Phenylobacterium zucineum HLK1: one gene and its partner. The protein of the gene in region 2 interacts with the protein of the main gene of each other region in a pairwise test. Links are inferred from orthologs where the notes say so. Each region holds a gene or a part of one and is shown on either strand. Other genes may lie near its edges. The genes, in order: dnaE and dnaQ.

The links.
Region 1: the proteins of dnaQ (region 2) and dnaE interact in binary tests that used the Escherichia coli proteins (3 or more experiments, as listed by UniProt). The link is inferred for Phenylobacterium zucineum HLK1 from one-to-one orthologs.

Annotation. Positions count from the first base shown.
Region 1 is NC_011144.1:1,989,329-1,999,805, forward strand. Bases 2,847-6,809 are described here. They hold dnaE (DNA polymerase III subunit alpha), read right to left. Parts: upstream 6,494-6,809; coding sequence 3,047-6,493; downstream 2,847-3,046. Other genes in these bases: PHZ_RS09800 (GNAT family N-acetyltransferase), read right to left, coding at 2,847-2,985; sidA (cell division inhibitor SidA), read right to left, coding at 6,522-6,620; PHZ_RS09815 (hypothetical protein), read left to right, coding at 6,751-6,809. In the rest of the region: pyrH (UMP kinase), read right to left, coding at 1-116; tsf (translation elongation factor Ts), read right to left, coding at 214-1,149; rpsB (30S ribosomal protein S2), read right to left, coding at 1,234-2,121; more of PHZ_RS09800, read right to left, coding at 2,296-2,846; more of PHZ_RS09815, read left to right, coding at 6,810-7,932; PHZ_RS09820 (ABC transporter ATP-binding protein), read right to left, coding at 7,939-8,628; PHZ_RS09825 (lipoprotein-releasing ABC transporter permease subunit), read right to left, coding at 8,621-9,895; proS (proline--tRNA ligase), read right to left, coding at 9,913-10,477. UniProt on the Escherichia coli protein: DNA polymerase III is a complex, multichain enzyme responsible for most of the replicative synthesis in bacteria. This DNA polymerase also exhibits 3' to 5' exonuclease activity. The alpha chain is the DNA polymerase catalytic subunit.
Region 2 is NC_011144.1:533-9,919, reverse strand. Bases 5,080-7,952 are described here. They hold dnaQ (DNA polymerase III subunit epsilon), read right to left. Parts: upstream 6,932-7,952; coding sequence 6,227-6,931; downstream 5,080-6,226. Other genes in these bases: aroE (shikimate dehydrogenase), read right to left, coding at 7,597-7,952; coaE (dephospho-CoA kinase), read right to left, coding at 6,989-7,600; secB (protein-export chaperone SecB), read left to right, coding at 5,705-6,196; timA (TIM44-related membrane protein TimA), read right to left, coding at 5,080-5,513. Outside these bases: PHZ_RS00065 (acyl carrier protein), read right to left, coding at 1-50; PHZ_RS00060 (HAD-IIIC family phosphatase), read right to left, coding at 50-1,714; PHZ_RS00055 (DegT/DnrJ/EryC1/StrS family aminotransferase), read right to left, coding at 1,711-2,814; PHZ_RS00050 (sugar 3,4-ketoisomerase), read right to left, coding at 2,811-3,218; PHZ_RS00045 (Smr/MutS family protein), read right to left, coding at 3,304-3,810; PHZ_RS23825 (MltA domain-containing protein), read right to left, coding at 3,807-4,463; more of timA, read right to left, coding at 4,896-5,079; more of aroE, read right to left, coding at 7,953-8,460; PHZ_RS00010 (Maf family protein), read right to left, coding at 8,457-9,053; PHZ_RS00005 (pyruvate, water dikinase regulatory protein), read right to left, coding at 9,050-9,387. UniProt on the Escherichia coli protein: DNA polymerase III is a complex, multichain enzyme responsible for most of the replicative synthesis in bacteria. The epsilon subunit contain the editing function and is a proofreading 3'-5' exonuclease.

The DNA of each region.
Region 1 (10,477 bases), 2.0 Mb from region 2 along the record:
TCCTCGGCCGTGCGCTCGAGGGTCCCCGTGTCGATTCCGAACGGCTGGTCGCCCATCAGGACTTCGCCCGACACCTTCAGGAGCACTCGGTTGTAGCGCGGTTTGGCGTCGGTCATGGCGGGTCCGGGATTCTGGTACGCGGAAGGTAGATACATCAAGGGCGCGGCGCGCGTCGAACGCGCCGCGCCCCTGAAGGCTCTTTCAGGCGAACGCCTAGGAGGCGCTGGTCATCGAGGCCACTTCGGCCGCGAAGTCGTCCTGCTTCTTCTCGACGCCTTCGCCCAGGGCGAAGCGGACGAAGCCCTTCACCGACACCGGGCCGCCCGCCTGCTTGGCGGTCTCGGCGATCAGCTCCTCGATCGTCTGGTCCGGATTCATGACGAAGGGCTGCTTCAGGAGCACGACCTCTTCCTGCCACTTGCGGATCCGGCCCTCGACCATCTTCTCGGCGATCTCGCGGGGCTTGCCCGACTCCATCGCCGTCTGGGTCTGGATCTCGCGCTCCTTGGCCACGGCCTCGGGGTCGAGATCGCTGGAGTTGAGCGCCAGCGGCGGGGTCGGGGTGCCGGCCACGTGCATGGCGATCTTGCGACCCACGTCCTTCAGCACCGCCTGGTCGCCGGCGCCTTCCAGCGCGACGAGCACGCCGAGGCGGGCCACGCCTTCGCCCTGCACGTTGTGCAGGTAGAGGGCGACGGCGCCGTTCTCGACCCTCAGGCGCTCGCTGCGGCGCAGGCGCATGTTCTCGCCGATCGTGGCGATCAGGCCGGTGACCAGGTCGTTGACCACCTCGCCCTCGGCCGTCTTGGCCTCGTGCAGGGTCTCCAGCGCCTCGTGCACCAGGGCCGTCGCGGCGATGCGGCGAGCGGCGTCCTGGAACTTCTCGTTCTTGGCGACGAAGTCGGTCTCGGCGTTCAGCTCGATCAGCACGCCGGACTTGCCGTCGGCGCTCACGAGGCCCGCGACGAGGCCTTCAGCCGCGGCGCGATCGGACTTCTTGGCCGCCTTGGAGAGGCCCTTGGTGCGCAGCCAGTCGGCCGCAGCTTCCAGGTCGCCGTTGTTCTCCTGCAGGGCCTTCTTGCAGTCCATCATGCCCGCGTCGGTTTTTTCGCGCAGTTCCTTGACCAGCGCAGCGGTGATCTCCGCCATGGTGGGCTCCTTTGGTCTGAATCGGAACGAGCCCCCTCATGAGGGCTCGCCGTGAGAGTTTCGTGTCGGCAGGCCCCGAGGGGCTTAGCCGGCTTGTTCTTCGCTCGACGCTTCGGCCGGAGCGGCCTCGGCGGCCGGAGCAGCTTCAGCAGCCGGCGCGGCTTCAGCGGCCGGGGCCTCCTCGGCGGGAGCTTCCGGGGCCGGGGCTTCCGGCGCCAGCTCGCGGGCCAGCGTGGGCTCCACCGGAGCTTCCGAGGCGCCGAGGTCCACGCCCGAGGCCGCCTGGCCGGCGGCGAGGCCGTCGAGGATCGCGTCGGCCATCAGGTCGCAGTAGAGCTGGATGGCGCGGGCCGCGTCGTCGTTGCCCGGGATCGGATAGGTGATGCCGTCCGGATTGCAGTTCGTGTCCAGGATGGCGATCACCGGAATGTTCAGCTTCCGGGCTTCCTGGATGGCGATCGCTTCCTTGTTGGTGTCGATCACGAACATCAGGTCGGGAATGCCGCCCATGTCCTTGATGCCGCCCAGGCTCAGCTCGAGCTTGTCGCGCTCGCGGGTGAGCTGCAGCAGTTCCTTCTTCGAACGGCCCTGGCCCTCGCCGCCGAGAACCGATTCCAGCTCGCGCAGGCGGGCGATCGAGTTCGAGACGGTGCGCCAGTTGGTGAGCGTGCCGCCCAGCCAGCGGTGGTTCACGTAGTACTGGGCGCAGCGCTTGGCCGCCGTGGCGATCGGCTCCGAGGCCTGCCGCTTGGTGCCCACGAACAGGATGCGGCCGCCGCCGGCGGCGACTTCGCGGACCTTCACCAGCGCCTGGTGCAGCAGCGGGATCGACTGCGACAGGTCGATGATGTGGATGTTGGAGCGGGCGCCGAAGATGTACTTGTCCATCTTCGGGTTCCAGCGGTGCGTCTGGTGGCCGAAGTGGGCGCCGGCTTCCAGCAGCTGGCGCATGGAGAATTCAGGCAGAGCCATCGTCTGTATCGTCTCTTTCTTCCGGTTGAACCGCCGCAGGCAACCCTCCGAAGAGGACCGGAACGGACAAGGACGGGATGTCTCCCCGGCCAGGCCGCACGCCCGCGTGTGGAATGAGGCGCGGATGTAGGGGCTGCGCGCCGGAAATGCAAGCTTTCGCCGCCCGCCGGCCGGTCAGGCCGGGTCCAGGAAGACCACCTCCACCGCCCGCCGACGTCGCCAGCCCAGCCGTTCGTAGAGCGCGATCGCCGTGACGTTGTGGTCGTAGACGTGCAGGAAGGCTTTCTCGCCCCGGGCGACGATGGCCCGGGTGACCAGCCCCATCAGGCCGGCCGCATAGCCGCGCCCCCGGAAGTCGGGGTGGGTGCATACCGCGCTGACCTCGGTGTAGCCCGGCAGCCGCAGGCGCTCGCCCGCCATGGCCGCCAGCCGCCCCCCCTCCCGCACGCCGATGAAGTCGCCCAGGCGGTGCGTGCGGCTGAAGAACGGTCCGGGCCGGGTCAGCGTCGCCAGCTCCAGCATCTCGTCCGCGTCCTCGTCGCCCAGGCGGACGACCTCGAAGCCGACGGTCGGGAACGCCGGATTCTCGGCCACCATCTGGCTGATCGGATCGCCCGGCGTGATGCGGACCCCCTCCAGGGCCCGGGGCGGGTCGGCCTCGAACAGCGCGGCCGGCCCGGTTTCGCGGACGAGAGCCGCCAGCCGTGCGAGGCTCTCCTCCGAACGGTCGGCCGCCGCGGCGAACAGGCCGTACTCGGGCGCGAGCCGGCGCGCGCGATCGTCGCCCAGCGCGAGGCCGGCTTGGCGTGTGGACAGCGCGGCCCATGCGGCCCGGTCCAGCGGATGCTGAGAAGGGTCAGTCATCGGCGGACAATGCCGTCGCGGCCCCGGTCGGTCTGGCGGTTTCCGGACGCATCGCGGGCGCCTAGAGATCCTCGATGAACACCACGCCGGGGGCGGTCTTGAGCGCGCCGCGCACGGCCCCGTCCAGGGTGAAGCGGCCGGGCAGCTTCAGCTCCACCTCGCGCCCGCCGTCCAGCCCCGCCACCAGGATGACCTCGCCGCCCCGGGTGTTGGTCACCCCCTCCAGGCGGCGTTTCAGCGCTTCGATCTCGGCGCTGCGCGGGGCCACGTGGACGCGCAGGCCGGCGACCACGTTCTCGATGGCCTTCTCCACCGGCTCCACGTCGTCCCCGAAGAAGCGCACCTCGCCCTCGCTGGCCTTCGCCCTCACCTTCAGGACCACGGCCCTGCCGGGCTCCAGCAGGTCGCGGCACTTGCGCAGCGACTCGGGCGGGAACAGCACCTCGTACTCGCCGGTCGGATCCGAGAACGTCACGAAGGCGAACTTCTCGCCGGTGCGCGACGGGCGCTCCTGCTTGCGCCGGATGACCCCGGCCATCCGCAGGGCCTCGGCGCCGGCCACCGCCCGGGCGATCGCGTCGGTCAGCAGGTCCGTGCGCTTGCGGCGCAGCGCCTCGACCATGTCGTCCAGCGGGTGGCCCGACAGGTAGAAGCCCACCGCCGCCAGCTCCTCGTCCAGCCGCTCGGTCGGGGTCCAGGGCTCGGCCCGCGTCAGCCGCGGCCGGTGGCCGCCCGACAGGTCGTCGCCGAACAAGCTGACCTTGCCCTCGGCACGGTCCGCGGCCAGCGCCTGGCCGTGGCCCACCAGGGTGTCCGCCGACGCGAGCAGCTCGGCCCGGTTCGGATGGATGGCGTCGAAGGCCCCGGCCCGCGCCAGGGTCTCGAAGGTGCGCTTGTTGACCTGCTTGGGGTCGATGCGCTCGACGAAGTCGAAGATGTCGCGGAACGGCCCGCCCTCGCGGCGCACCTGAACCACATGCTCCATGGCCTGCAGGCCGACGTTGCGGATGGCGCCGAGGGCGTAGAGCACCTCGCCGTTCTCCACCTCGAAGTCAGCGCCGGAGCGGTTCACGCACGGCGGACGGATCTTCACGCCGAAGCGCTTGGCGTCCTGGTAGAACACCGAGAGCTTGTCCGTGTTGGCGATGTCGAGGCTCATCGAGGCGGCGAAGAACTCGACCGGCGCGTTCGCCTTCAGCCAGGCGGTCTGGTAGCTGACCACGGCGTAGGCCGCGGCGTGGGACTTGTTGAAGCCGTAACCGGCGAACTTGTCGACGAGGTCGAAGATGGCGCCCGACTGGGCCGCAGGCACGCCCTTGGCCTCGGCCCCGGAGACGAACCGCGCGCGCTGCGCCTCCATCTCCTCCTTCTTCTTCTTGCCCATGGCGCGCCGCAGCAGGTCGGCTTCGCCCAGGCTGTAGCCCGCCAGGATCTGGGCGATCTGCATCACCTGCTCCTGGTAGACGATGATGCCGTAGGTCTCCTTCAGCACCCCTTCCAGCAGGGGGTGAAGGGTGTCGATCGGCTTGCGGCCGAACTTGCAGTCCACGAACGCCGGGATGTTGTCCATCGGGCCCGGCCGGTACAGCGAGACGATGGCGGTCACGTCCTCAATGCTGGACGGCCGCAGCTGGCGCAGGGTGTCGCGCATCCCCTGCCCTTCGAGCTGGAAGACCCCGATGGTCTGGGCGTTGCTCATCAGCTCGTAGGTGGGCCCGTCGTCGAGCGGCAGGGCGTTCATGTCGACCGCCGCGCCGCGCTTCTCCAGGTGCTTCACCGCCCGGTCGATGACGGTCAGCGTCTTCAGGCCAAGGAAGTCGAACTTCACCAGGCCCGCGCTCTCGACCCACTTCATGTTGAACTGGGTGGCCGGCAGCTCCGAGCGGGGATCGCGGTACAGCGGCGTCAGCTGGGTCAGCGGCCGGTCGCCGATCACCACGCCGGCGGCGTGGGTCGAGGCGTTGCGGTAGAGGCCCTCCAGCTGCAGGGCGACGTCGAGCAGGCGCGCCACCGCCTCGTCGCGGGCGGCCTCCTCCTTCAGCCGCGGCTCGATGTCCAGGGCCTGGGCCAGGGTCACCGGATTGGCCGGGTTGGCCGGCACCATCTTGGCCAGGCGGTCCACCTGGCCCAGCGGCAGCTGCATCACCCGGCCGACATCGCGCAGCACGGCCCGCGCCTGCAGCGTGCCGAAGGTGATGATCTGGGCGACCTTGTCCCGGCCGTAGCGCTGCTGGACGTAGTTGATCACCTCCTCCCGCCGCTCCTGGCAGAAGTCGATGTCGAAGTCGGGCATCGAGACCCGCTCGGGATTCAGGAAGCGCTCGAACAGCAGGCCGTAGCGCAGCGGGTCGAGGTTGGTGATGGTCAGAGCGTAGGCGACCAGCGAGCCCGCGCCCGACCCCCGCCCCGGCCCCACCGGGATGCCGCGCGCCTTCGCCCACTTGATGAAGTCCGAGACGATCAGGAAGTAGCCCGGGAATCCCATCTGGGTGATGACCTGGATCTCGCGCTCCAGGCGGGCCTCGTACTCCTCGGCCGGGAAAGCGTTCGCCTGGCCCGCGGCCATGCGGGCCCTCAGCCCCTCGCGCGCCTGGTGCGCCAGCTCCTCGGCCTCGGATCGGCCCTCGTCGGTGAAGCTCGGCAGCAGCGGATCGCGCTTGTGCACCATGAAGGCGCACCGCCGCGCGATGTCGAGGGTGTTGTCGCAGGCCTCGGGCAGGTCGGCGAACAGCGCGCGCATGTCGGCCGGCGACTTGAACCAGTGCTCGGCGGTCACCCGCCGGCGCTCGTCCTGGCCCACGAAGCTGCCGTCGGCGATGCACAGCAGCGCGTCGTGCGCCTGGTGCATCTGCGGGTTCTTGAAATAGACGTCGTTGGTGGCGACGAGCGGAACGTCCTCGTCGTAAGCGAAGGCCACCAGTTCGCCCTCGGCGGCGGCTTCGGCGGGCAGGCCGTGGCGCTGCAGCTCGACGTAGAAGCGACTGCCGAACGCCCGCTTCATCTCGGCCAGGGCCGCCCGGCCCTCCTTGACCTTCCCGGCGGCGAACAGGTGGTCCACGGGGCCGTCGGGGCCGCCCGACAGCAGGATCAGGCCCTCGGACCGCTCGACCACCTTGGTCCAGGGAACGTGCGGCTCTTCCGAGGCGTCCACGTCCAGATAGGCCGCCGAGGACAGTTCGCAGAGGTTGAGATAGCCCTGCTCGCTCTGCGCCAGCAGCATGATCGTCGGCGTCTTGGCCCAGCGTTCGGGCGGGCGGTCGCCGATGCCGCTGACCGGCAGGGCGCAGCCGATGATCGGCTGGACGCCGGATCCCTTGGTGGCGACCGAGAACTCCAGCGCGCCGAACAGATTGGCCCGGTCGGCGAGCGCGACGGCGGGCATGCCCCACGCCTTGGCCAGGTCGCCGATCTTGTCGGCCTTGATCGCGCCTTCCAGCAACGAGTAGGCGGAGCGGACGCGGAGGTGGACGAAGCCTGCGTCAGCCGTGGCCGGGCCCTCTCCGCTCAAGCTCGCCGCCTCCCCCATCCGCATGGCGTCAGCCCATCTGGGACGCCACGACGCACACCATCCAGACAAAGCTGGCCACCGACATAAACGCCAGCGATTCCCGGGCGAGACGAACCATCTGCGGCATCCTTCCTGTGGGCGTCCCTGTGGAAAAGCCGAGGGACAACCGTTGCGTTCCTTGTTCGTTCTTATTCGCCTTTTGTTCTCGTCGTCAAGCCTGCTATAGCTGGGCCGTGGACAATGGGGATGTGCGGACCATGAGGACATTTGCAGCGGCCATCGCCCTGGCCTTCTCCTGCAGCGCCGCGACGGCGGCGACCGAAGCCGACGTGCGGCTGTTCCAGCTCGAGGCCACGGCCCCGGCGGATTGCGCCGCGCCCGCCGCCGGGCAGGGACAGCCGATCGAAGTCCCGGACACCCTCGACCCCGACGCCCAAGCCGCCCTCGCCGCCGGGGTCTTCCTCGCGCTGCACGACCCCTCCGGCGCCGGAACGTGGCCGATGGCGGACATCGGCGCGGCGGGTCCGTGCCGGCTCGCCCGCTTCGAAGCCGACGGCGTCGTCTGGACGATCTCGGGCGCTGACGGGCGAGCGCCACCGAGATGGATGCAGGCTCCGGGGCGCGAAGGCGTGTTCTACGTCGCCCGCGGCCCGGCCCTTCCGGACGCCCTCGCCTGGAGCCGGACCCGTCAAGGGCTGCCGCCGAGTACGCAGCCGCCCGCCTACTACCTGGCCGGGACCACGGCCGGCGAGCACTACGTCTTCCGGATCTACGATTCCTTGCCCGACACCCGCCGGCTCGCCGACGACCTTTCGGCCCTCCTCGAGACCCAGGCGCCGCCGCTGGCGGTGCTGGCCGCCGGCGACGCCGTGACCCTGTTCCGGGAAACGACCTCCGGCGTTTACGCGGAGATCTTCCGCCCCGGCGCGATCACGCCGGACCGGCCGGCCAAGCTCTACGGCGCCGACGGGCGGTTCTTCTCCGGCGGCTTCGGCGAGGACTGGCGCCTACGGGGTTCCGGTTTCGTCTGTCCCGCCGCGTTCGGGGCGTTCGAGCGGGCCTACGGGGCGATCCTCAATCCGTCCGAAGAGGCGATGGACGTGAGCTGCGGCTACGCGACGGAGGAGAGCTTCATCACCATCTTCGTCTCGCGCGCGCCCGACGTCCGCGGCGACAAGGCCTACTTCGCCAGCGTGATCTCCGACGCAGAGGGGGCGCTGGAACAGCCACGGAAGCTGAAGGACCCGCCCACCGGCCGGAAGTGGCCGATCCAGGCCGGCCGCGCGTGGGTCGACAAGGCCGGCCTGATGCAGGAGGTGATGCTGATGCGGCGTGGCGAGCACATCGTCGAGTTGCGGGGAACCTACATCCTCGACGACGTGCAGGCCGCGGGCGAGACGCTGATCAAGCTGATCGAGCTGCTGCCGCCTCCGAGCTGAGCGCGCCTAAGGCTTGGTCCACGGCTCCAGGTGGCCGTCCTTGAGCGTCAGCACCCGGTCCATGTGGCCGGCGAGCTCGAGGTTGTGAGTGGCGACCAAGGCGGCGACGCCCTGGCTGCGGGCAAGCCCGTAGAGGTTCTCGAACACCCCTTCGGAGGTCTTGGGGTCGAGGTTGCCGGTGGGCTCGTCGGCCAGCAGGATGCGCGGGGCGTTGGCCAGCGCCCGGGCCACGGCCACCCGCTGCTGCTCGCCGCCTGAGAGCTGGGCCGGCTGGTGGTGGACCCGGTCGGTCAGGCCCAACTCCCCCAGCAGCACCGCCGCCCGCGCCTGGGCGGCCTTGCGGCTCTTGCCGGCGATCATCTGCGGCAGGGCCACGTTGTCCAGCGCCGAGAACTCGGGCAGCAGGTGGTGGAACTGATAGACGAACCCGATGGTCGCCAGGCGCACGCGCGTGCGCTCGGCCTCGGCCAGGTTCGAGCAGTCGCGGCCAAGGACGGTGATCCGCCCCGCGTCCGGATGCTCCAGCAGGCCCGCTGCGTGCAGCAGCGACGACTTGCCCGAGCCCGACGGTCCGATCAGCCCGACGATCTCGCCGGGCCGCAGGTCGAGGTCCACGCCGCGCAGCACCGTCAGCGGCCCCGCCGCCGTGCGGTAGGTGCGCTCCAGCCCGCGTATCGAAAGGACGGGCTCACTCATAGCGGAGCGCCTCCACCGGATCGATCCGCGAGGCTCGCCAGGCCGGCGCGAGGGTCGCCACGAAGCTCATGCCCAGCGCCCAGGCGGTGATGATCAGCACCTCGCGCCAGTCCACCTTCGCCGGGATGTGGGAGAGGAAATAGACGTCCGACGAGAACACGGTCGCGCCCGTGACCATCTCCACGAAGCCCTGGATGGGGCCGATGTAGATGCAGAACAGGACGCCCAGCAGCAGGCCCGCCGCCGTGCCCAGCACGCCGACCGCGGCGCCCGACATGAAGAAGATGCGCATGATCGCGCCCTGCCCGGCCCCCATGGTGCGCAGGATGGCGATGTCGCGGCCCTTGTTCTTCACCAGCATGACGAGGCCCGAGATGATGTTCATGGCGGCGATGGCCACCAGCAGCATCAGGATCAGCCGCATGACGTTGCGCTCGATCTTCAGCGCGCCCCAGAACGAGCTGTCGCGCTGGGTCCAGTCGGTGACGATGGCGGCCGGTCCGGCCGCCTGAGCGATCGCCGCCTTCATCCGCGCGGCCTGGTCGGGATCGTCCACCCGCACCTCGATGGCGTCGGCCGTACCCTCGCGCCCGAAGAAGAGCTGCGCCTGCTCGAAGGGCATGAAGACATAGGCCTGGTCGTACTGGCTCATCCCCACGCTGAAGGTGGCGCCGACCACATAGTCCTTCTGCATCGGCGTGCCGCCGAAGGCGGTGGCCCCGCCGGAGGGCGAGATCAGAGTGAGGACGTCGCCAGGGGCGACTCCCAGCGACTGCGCCAGGCGCTCGCCGATGACGATGGTCTCGCCCCCATACTCGCCCACCCCGAACTCCTCGAGCGAGCCCTGGGTGACGTTGGCCGAGACGAGCCGCGTCGCCTTCAGGTCGGCCGGGCTGATCCCGCGCACGATGGCGCCGGTGATCTGGGTGGGGCCGAGCGCGATGGCCTGGGCCTCGACGATGGACGCGGCCTGGGTGACGCGGGGGACCTGCCTTAGCCGCTGCACCGCCGCCTCGCGGTCGGGACCGTCCAGCACCCCGCCGGTGACGTAGAGATGGCCCTGGAAGCCCAGGATGCGGGTCAGCATCTCGGACCGGAAGCCGTTCATCACGCTCATCACGATGATGAGCACCGCCACCGCGAGCAGGATGCCGATGAACGAGATGACCGAGATCAGCGCCACGCCGCCCTGGCTGCGCTTGGCCCGCAGGTAGCGGCCTGCGAGCATCCGCTCCCAGTAGCCGAACGGCGGGGCGCTGGCCCCCATGACGGCGGCGGCGTCGCTCAAGCGGTGATCGCCTTCAGGGCCGCATCCAGCGGCAGGGTCTGGCGCTCGCCGGTGGCCCGGCGCTTGATCTCGACCACGCCCTCGGCGACGCCCTTGGGGCCGACGATGAGCTGCCAGGGCACGCCCACCAGGTCGAGCGAGGCGAACTTCGCGCCCGGGCGCTCGTCACGGTCGTCCAGAAGCGGCTCCTTGCCCGCGGCCTGCAGCGCGCCGTAGGCCTGCTCGGCCACCGCGTCCACCGCCGCCTCGCCGGGCCGCAGGTTGACGACCGCCGCGCCGAACGGCGCCACGCTGTCCGGCCAGACGATGCCCGCCTCGTCGTGGCTGGCCTCGATGATCGCGCCCACCAGGCGCGAGACGCCGACGCCGTACGAGCCCATGTGCACGAACCGCTCGGCCCCGTCGGGCCCGGCGACCTTGGCGTTCATCGGCCGCGAGTACTTCTCGCCGAAGTAGAAGATGTGGCCGACTTCGATGCCGCGGGCGGTCATCCGCTTGTCCTCGGGCGCCTCGGTCTCGAAACGGGCCTGATCGTGCATCTCGTCGCTGGCGGCGTAGAGA
Region 2 (9,387 bases):
AGCACCAGGCTGAGGATCTCGGCGAGGGTTTCGTCGACGGAGGCGGGCATCAGTTGGTCCATTTCACGGTCACGGGGGCGCCGGACGGCCCCTCTAGCGCCGAGCCGGGCGCCTCGACCAGTCCTTCCTCGCCTTCCAGCGGGCGGCCCGTGAAGCGAGCGGCCCACTCCAGCGCCGGATCGTTCCGGGGGCCGCGGCGCCAGGCGAAGGCGGCCCGGCGCGCGCCGAGCGCCTCGACCCCCCGCCGGAGCGCCTCGGCGACCATCACGTCCTCCAGCCGCCGGCCAAGCGCCCGGCACGAGATGCAGAGCTCGTCCACCACGAGGGTGTCGCCGTCCCGCCGCGCGAAGAGCGCGGCGACCGAGCCGGAGTCCGCCAGCCGGTCGCTCAGCCGGACGTGGGCCACGAGCCGGTCATCGCGGCCGAGGTATTCGTCCACCGCCGTCTCGTCGAGGCGGGCGAGCGCCAAGTTGAACTGGTTGGTCTTGCGGCTGATCTCGGCCAGCCGCTCGCGGTCCTCGGCCGGATCCAGGCTGAGGACCAGCTCGGCCTGGAGCGCCCGCAGGTATTCCTCCTCGTCCAGCTCGCGGGCGAGGGCCTCGCGCTCGGCGTTGGCGGCGATGTCGGCGGCCCGCCCGGCGAAGGTCGCCTTGCCGCGGGGCAGGCCGGGATAGAGGTCGAGCGCCCGGGCTGCGTCGGCCGCGGTGGGGCCGGCGTGCAGCAGGCGCAGGCCGGGGACCCGGGCGCCGGCCTCGACGAGCTCGCCGAGGTTGTCGTCGATCATCAGCACCGCGTCGGGCCCGATGTTGAACGCCTTCGCCGCCGCGCGAACCGCGTCGGACTTGGCCCCCCAGCTCACCTGCCAGGCGCTGACGTGCTCGGCCTTCAAGGGAAAGTCGGCGCGGGCGCGGAACAGCTCGGCCACGTCCTCGGCCTCGTTGCGCGAGACCACCGCCACCAGCACGCCCCGCTCGGCCCAGCGGACGATGGCCGCCTGCAGCGCGGCGTGGTCCGCGGTGAGGCGCACGCCCGAGGTCCCGTCCTCGCCGAGGACGCCTTCGTAGATCGTGTTGTCGAGGTCGACCGCCAGCGCCTTGACCGGCAGGGTGAAGAAGCCGGCCAGGATCTCGAAGGCGAGGGCCCGGGCCGATTCCAGAATCGCGGCCTCGCCGAGCCGCGTGCCGGTCGCCTGGGCGCGGGCCTCGTCGAACGTCCGCTCTCCCAGTCGCCGGGCGATCTCGTCCAGGCGCAGGACCGCGGCGGCCGGGGTGCGTTCGGCCCAGGCCGCCAGGGCCCCGTTCAGCGCCGCGTAGCGGTCGCCCGCGTCGGGCGCATTGCTCACGATCAGCGGCCCCGCCGCGGCGGCGCGCAGGGCGTCGAGACGCCCGACGATCCAGGCGACGAGCGCCTCGTCGTCAAGCCGGCCGTAGCGGGCGTAGTCCAGCCAGACCAGGCGGGCGTCCCCGGCCTCCTCGGGCAGGTTCAGGCTGTCGTCGTAGTCGCCGATCTCGACCCGCATCGGCGCGCCCGCGAAGCCCAGGAAGGCGGGCAGGACGCTCGCGGCGCCCTCGAACGCGTGATTGCGCAGCACCTGGAGCGTGCGCTCGCCCGCGGGCGCTCCCCGCGCGGCCTTCATGAGGCTGAATCGGTTGGGCGCGGCGGCGAACAGCGCCGCCTGCTGCTCGAGGGGCTCCAGGAGGCCGGCCGCGCTCACGAGCCGCCCTCCTCCGTCCTCCGGATCGCCGCTGCGACCGCTTCCGCGTCGGCCGGGGTCATGCCCGGCCACATGGGCAGCGAGAGCACCTCGGCCGCCAGCCGCTCGGCGAGCGGGAACTGCCCGGCCCGGAAGCCCAGGTGGGCGAACGCCGGCTGCAGGTGGCACGGCGTGGGATAGTGGATCAGGGTCTGCACGCCGGCCTCGGCCAGCTTCGCCTGCAGGGCGTCGCGCCGGGCGCTGCGCACGACGTAGAGGTGGTAGACCGCCCGGGCCCAGTCGGCCTCGCCCGGCGGCGTGACGATGTCGGTCGGCAGCGACCGCGCGTAGGCGGCGGCGACCTCGCGGCGTCGCGCATTCCGGGCTTCGAGCCTCGGCAGGAAGACCCGCAGGAACGCCGCCTGCAGCTCATCCAGCCGCGAGTTCACGCCCACCACCTCGTGGACGTACTTGCGCTCCGAGCCGTAGTTGCGCAGGCGCCGCAGGCGGTCGGCTAGCGCGGGATCGTCGGTCGTCACCGCGCCGGCGTCGCCGAGGGCGCCCAGGTTCTTGGTCGGATAGAAGCTGAACGCGGTGGCGTGCGCCAGCGCGCCCGTCCGCCGCCCCCGGTGCTCGGCGCCGTGGCTCTGGGCGGCGTCCTCCAGCACGAAGAGGCCGTGCCGGGCGGCCAGCTCCATCAGGGCGTCCATGTCGGCCGGGTGGCCGTAGAGCGAGACCGGCAGGATCGCCGCCGTCTTCGGCGTCACCGCCGCAGCCGCGGCCTGTGGGTCCAGGGTGTAGGTCCGAGGATCGGCCTCGACGGGGATGATGGTGGCCCCGACCGCCGCCACCGCCAGCCAGGTGGCGATGAAGGTGTGCGAGGGGACGATCACCTCGGCGCCCGGGCCGACGCCGGCGGCCCGCAGCGCCAGCACCAGGGCGTCGAGGCCGTTGCCGACGCCGACCGCGTGCTTCGCCCCGCAGAAGGCGGCGAACTCACGCTCGAACGCCTCCATCTCGGCGCCCAGGATGGTCCAGCCGGAATCGATCACCCGGGCGTAGGCGGCGTCCAGCTCGCTTCGCAGGCCGTCCTCGGCCAGGCCCAGGTCGAAGAACTTCATCGGCGGGCGTGAGCCAGGAAGGCGTCGAAGTCGCGGATGTAATCGCTCTCGTCGTAGACCATCGAGGCCAGCACCATGCAGACCGCCCCCGACGAGAAATTCTCGATCTCTCGCCACAGGTTCGGCCCGATGTGCAGGCCCCGGTGCGGGCGGTTCAGGGTCACCACCTCCTCGGTGGTCCCGTCGTGCAGGCGCACGTCGAAGCTGCCCGAGACCGCCAGCAGCAGCTGGTTCAGCGCCAGGTGGGCGTGACCGGCCCGCATAGAGCCGCTGGGCACGTCGTAGAGGTAGTAGACCCGCTCGATCGCGAACGGGACATGCCGGTTCGATTCCGCAAAGCACAGATTCCCCCGGGGATCCGAGATCACCGGCAGGTCGATGAAGTTGGCGAGTTTTCCGGACATGCGTCGGCGGGACGCTAGTCGAGACCGCGAGTCGAGCCAAGCGCGGCCTGCATCCCCTGGCTCACCCCCTGGCTCACCCCCTGGCTCACCTCGGAGGCTTGCGCTTCAGGGCGACATAGAGCGCGCCGGCCCCGCCATGCCGGCGGTGCGCCTCGGACACCCCCGCGACGATGTGCGCCAGGTGCGGCGCGGCCAGCCATTCCGGCGCGTGGCGGCGCAGGACGCCGTCGCCCTGCACGCCCTTGCCCGTGATCACCAGCACCGAGCGGTAGCCCTCGTCCCAGGCGCGGGCGAGGAAGGCCTCGAGCGCGGCGCGGGCCCGGTCCTGGGTCATGCCGTGCAGGTCGATCCGCGCGCCGATCGGATCGCGCTCGCGGGCGATGCGGGTCTTGCGGTTCGGCTCGATGGCGTCGACGCCCTCCCGCGCGGCTCCCAGCCTGGCCGCCGCGGGCCGCTTCGGCTCGATCCGCGCCGGGGCGTCCAGGTTCTGGGGGGCGGGCTGCTTCGGCGTCGCCCTCCCCGGGAGCGGGTGGACGGTCGCGGCCACCAGCGACCAGATCCGCAGCTCCTCGGGCTTCAGCGGCCGTTTCACCGGTAGGGGACCAGGCGGAACATGCGCAGGGTGTGGCGCACCCGCCCCGCCTCGGCTCCGGCCGCGCCGCCTTCGCCGAGGTAGAGGTCGGCCCGCACCGGCCCCTTGATCGCCCCGCCGGTGTCCAGGGCGGCGACAAGGCGGCGGTAGGTCGGGAAGGCGCCCTTCAGCAGCGGCGCCTCGGCGTCGATCCAGTAGAAGCCGCCGTAGGCGTGGTGCGCCGGGTCCACCGCGATGGCCCGGCCGGCGGGCAGGGGCACGTTCGCCGCGCCGGCGGGCGGGCGGCCGTCGCCCGGGGCGAGGCGGAAGAAGGCGTAGCGCGGATTGAGCCGCATGATCTCGTCGGCGGCCGGGCCCCGGTTGGCCGCCAGCCACAGGCGGATCGCCTCGCCCGAGGTGGCGTCCCGCGCCAGCAGGCCTCGGTCGCGCATGGGATTGGCGATGCCGACGAAGGGCTGGCCGTTGTTGGCGGCGTAGAGCGCCTTCATCCGCCGGCCGTCCTCGAAGGTCAGCACGCCCGAGCCCTGCACCTGCAGGAAGAACAGCTCCTCGGGCCGCATCCAGGCGATGGCGTCGTCGGCCGGACGCGCCTCGATGGCGGCGCGGTCGGCGTAGGGGGCGCCGTTCACCAGGTCGGCGGGCTTCGGCCGCACGGGGGCGCTGAACTCGGCGTCGGGCCGGCGGCGCGCTTCGTAGACGGGAGCGAAATAGGAAATAGGCGGTGAGCACCCCCTCGCCCGGCAGCGGCTCGGCGAGGAAGCGGCTTTCGAACCACCGGCGGGCGTCGGCGGCCGCCACGGTCCGGGCCTCGGCGCACAGCGGCTGCACCTTAGGATCGCGGACCGCCTGGCAGCCCGCGCGGAAACCCTCGAGGGCCTGGGCGTGGTCCTCGGCCGCCCAGCCGGGCAGCTCGGAGAGGAAGCGCGGGCGCAGCGCCTCTCCCGGCGCAGGCTCAGGCGCGGGCGGCGGCAGAGGCCGGTGCGGCGGGACGGCCGGTCCGACGGGCGGGACCACCGTGGGCGTGGCGCAGGCGGTAAGGACCAGGGCGGCCAGGGCCGCCCGCACCGGACCGATGTTCAAGGCGCTTACGCCTCCGCGGCGTCGACGTGGACCAGCATCCAGTTGGGGTCACGGCTCTTAAGATTGCGTTCGAACGTCCACAGCTCGGCGGTGCGGCGGTCGTCCACGGCCTCGCCCTCGGGGCCCTTGGTGCGGCTGCGGAATTCGGCCAGGAACCGGACGGTCACCCGGCCGAGGTCGGCGCCCGTGACGTCGGCCTTCTCGAGGTCGGCGCGGGGCGGGTGGAAGAACTCGACGCTCTCGGTGCGGCCCTCGGCCTCGCGCTGGTCGATGGCCGCCTCGAACGAGGCCAGCACCTGCGGCGCGAGCAGGTTCTTCAGCGTGGCCCGGTCGCCGTCGGCGAAGGCCCGCACGATCATCTCGTAGGCCTGCTTGGCGCCGCCCAGGAAGTGGCCGACGTCGAAGCTGGGGTCCAGCGCCTTCACCGCGGCCAGGCCCGTCAGCGCCACGCCGTCGTCGGCCGGTTCGGCCATCCGGTCGACGGCGCGTACGGAGCCCTGCGCCGGCTCGGCGGCGGCCTGGTCCTCCGGCTGGCGCCCGACGCGCCGGCCCAGCACCGAATAGAGCTGGTAGAGCACGATGGCCGCGAGGCCGGCGAAGATGATCAGCTCGAGGACTTGCAACTTCCTGCCTTGGCTAGGGACGTGGGGGATCCGTCCAACGCCTCAATATAGGCTGCCGGAACGCCGCCGTCAGGGGCGGCGTTGCATCCCCTGAGGCGCCATGTTAGCCGGGCCGCCCGAAGAGACGCGTTTCTCCCGCGTTTGCGATAGGATTGTTTCTCCCGCGTTTGCGATAGGATTCAAGCCAGATCATGTCCGAAACCGACGCCGGCGCCCCGGGCGCGCCCGAAGCCGCCGAAGGCCAGGCGCCCGGCATCCGCATCCTCGCCCAGTTCATCCGCGACCTGTCGTTCGAGAACCCGCGCGCGCCCGACGCCCTGCGCGCCGCCCAGACCCAGCCGCAGATCGACCTCGGCGTCGAGATGAACGCCCGGGGCCGCGAGGACGGCCTGTTCGAGGTGGACCTGAAGCTGTCGGCCAGAGCCACCCGCGACGACGGCGCCCTGTTCGTGGTCGAGCTGCTCTACGGCGGCGTGTTCCAGATCGCCGGCGTGCCGGCGGAGGACCTGGAGCCGGTGCTGCTGATCGAGTGCCCGCGCTACCTCTTCCCCTTCGCCCGCCGGATCATCGCCGACGTCACGGCCGAGGGCGGCTTCCCGCCCTTCATGCTGGATCCGATCGACTTCGCCGGCGTCTACGCGGCCCGCAAGGCCCAGGAACAGGAACAGGTCGGCCACGCCTGACGCCTGCCCTCCCCCTCGCGGGGAGGGACGCTACAGCCCGAACTTGCCCCAGAGCTCCTCGCTCTTGACCACCTCGCGGATGAACGCGGCGTGGACCGCGCGCTCCTCGTCGCTGGAGAGGGGCGCCAGCGGCCTCGGTCGCGCGCCGTAGCTGTTGCGCGTCGCCGCGTGCACCGCGCTGACCGCCGCGGACGAGGTCAGCTCCAGCCGCCGTTCGCGGCCGCCGCGCAGCTCGAGATAGACCGCCGCCAGCAGCTTGGTGTCGATCAGCGCCCCGTGCTTCTCGCGCTCCGCCAGCGAGATCTTGAAGCGCTTGCAGAGCGCGTCCAGCGAGTTGTGCATCCCCGGGAAGCGCTGCTTGGCGAGCGCCAGGGTGTCGATCCAGCGGTGGTCGGGCAGCTCGGCCCGGCTGCACAGGCCCAGCTCGTAGTTCACGAAGGCCCGGTCGAAGGCCGCATTGTGGGCGACGATCGGCGCATCGGCCACGAAGTCCAGGAACGCCTCGACGATCTCGGGCGCCTCGAACTTCGGCTTGCCGCGCAGGAAGGCGGTGGAGAGGCCGTGCACCTTCTCGGCCTCGGCCGGCATGTCCCGGCAGGGATCGATGTAGGCGTGGAAGTGCCGCCCGGTCGGGATGAAATCCTCGATCTCAAGGCAGGCGATTTCCACCAGCCGGTCGCCGGTGAGCGGGTCGAAGCCCGTGGTCTCGGTGTCGAGGACGATTTCGCGCGCCATGGCCCTTCAATGGCCCGGTTCGGCGGCCTCTTTCAACCGGCGGAAACGCGCAGGCGGCTAGTCGCCGCGCCCTCCGTCCGTCCCGGCCCGCAGGGCGGCGATGATGGTCATCACCTGGGCGCGGGCGTGCTCCAGGCCCTGGCCGGTGTCGACGACGAAGTGCGCCCGGGCCCGCTTCTCGGCGTCCGGGGTCTGCTGGGCGAGGATGGCGTCCAGCCGTTCCGGGGTCATGCCGGGCCGGGCCAGCACCCGCTCGCGCTGCATCTGGGGGGGCGCCGAGACGACCACCACCGCATCGACGTTCGCGTGGCCGCCCGTCTCGAACAGCAGGGGGATGTCCAGCACCACCATATCGGCGCCCGCCGCCTCGGCCGCCTTGAAGAACTGCACCCGGTCCTGGCCGACCAGGGGATGGACGATGGCGTTCAGCCGCTTCAGCGCCTCGGGATTTCCCAGCACCTGCTGGCGCAGCGCCTCGCGATCGACGCGGCCGTCCTTCACAACCCCCGGGAAGGCCTCGCCCACGGGCCCGACGGCCGCGCCGCCCTGGTCGTAGAGGTCGTGGACCGCCGCGTCGGCGTCGTAGACGGGGATTCCGGCGTCGCGGAACATCGCCGCGGTGGTGGACTTGCCCATGCCGATGGAGCCGGTGAGGCCGACGATCTTCATGGGGCTCGGCCCTCCAGCGTCTTCAGGGCCAGCGCGCGGACGTCCGCGCCCGCCGGCGGATTGGCGCCGTAGAAGGCCTGGAACGAGGGTTCGGCCTGGCGGATCAGCATCTCCAGCCCGTCCACCGTGCGCCGCCTAAGGTCCTGGGCCCGCTGCAGGAACGGGGTGACCAGCGGCTTGTAGACCATATCCATGACGACCGCCGTCTCGGGGGTCGCCTCCAGCGGCACGTCCAGGCCGGGCGAACCCGAGAGGCCGGCCGAGGTGGCGTTGATCACCGCCGTCGCGCCCTCGAAGGCTTGGGCCGCCGCGTCCAGCGGGCAGGCGACGGCGATGCGGCCCACCGCCCCGGCGACGGCCTCGGCCTTGGCCAGGGTGCGGTTGACGATCCGCACCTGCGGCGCGCCGGCGGCGACGAGGGCGGCCACCGCCCCGCGCGCCGCCCCGCCCGCGCCGAGCACGGCCACGGGTCCGGCGTCGGCCCGCCAGCCGGGGGCCTGGGCCTGAAGGGCGCCCAGCAGCCCCACGCCGTCGGTGTTGTCGGCCAGGACCCTGCCGTCGGCCTCGAAGGTGATCAGGTTGGCCGCCGCCGCCGCCTCGGCCCGCGGGCTCACGACGTCGGCGATGGAGAGCGCCACCTCCTTGAAGGGAATGGTGACGTTCAGGCCGCGGATCGCCCCGCCGCGCAGGCCGTCCACGAACACCTCGAACCGGTCGGCGTCCGGGGCGAAGGCCACATAGACCCCGTCGATCCCCGCCGCCGCCAGCCAGGCGTTGTGGATCAGCGGGGAGAGCGAATGGGCCACGGGCTGGCCCGCGACTCCGGCCACGACCGTGCGTCCCGTGATCGGCGGCTTCATGCGGCGAGGGCTCCATGTCGTCTGAGGAGGTCGAGCAGGCCCAGCAGCGGCAGGCCCAGGATGGCGAAATAGTCCCCGTCGATCTTCTCGAAGAGCTGGGCGCCCGGCCCTTCCAGCCGGTAGCAGCCCACCGAGCCCAGCGCAGCCTCGCCCTCCTCGGCCAGGTAGGTCTCCAGGAAGGCGTCCGAGAACGGCCGCATGGCCAGGGTGCAGGTCGCCACCTCGCGCCAGATCGGGGCCCCGTCCTTGGCGACCACCACGGCCGAGTGCAGCTTGTGGACCTGGCCGCGCAGTTCCTTCAGCCGCTCGCGCGCGGCGTCGATGGTGTCCACCTTGTCGTAGAGCCGGCCGCCCAGCTCCAGCGTCTGGTCGGCGCCGATGACGAACCCCGGCGTCCGGCGCGAGACGCGGACCGCCTTCAGCTCGGCCAGGGCGTCGGCCACCTCGCGCGGGCGGGCGCCCTCCGCCAGCAGGCTCGCCTTGACCGCATCCTCGTCGACGCCGGCCGTCGCGCATTCGAAAGGAACGCCGGCCCCTTCCAGCACCGCCCGCCGGGCGGCGCTCTTGGAGGCCAGGATGATCGTCTCGCTCAACCCAGCACCTCCACCTGGCCGTGGCCGCCGTGCAGCAGGTTGAGCACGGCCGCGGCGGTCTCCTCGACCGAGCGGCGGGTCACGTCGATGGTGGGCCAGCCGTGCCGTTCGTACAGCCGGCGGGCGTAGACGATCTCCTCGCGCACCGCGTCGACGTCGATGTAGCTCGACTCCCGGTGCTCCTTCAGGCTGAGTAGCCGGTTGCGGCGGATCTGGATCAGCCGGTCGGGCGAGATCGTCAGGCCGACGATCAGGGTGTTCTTCATCGTGAACAGCTTCTCGGGGACCGGCCGGCCCGGGACGAGCGGGACGTTCGCCGCCCGCACGCCGCGGT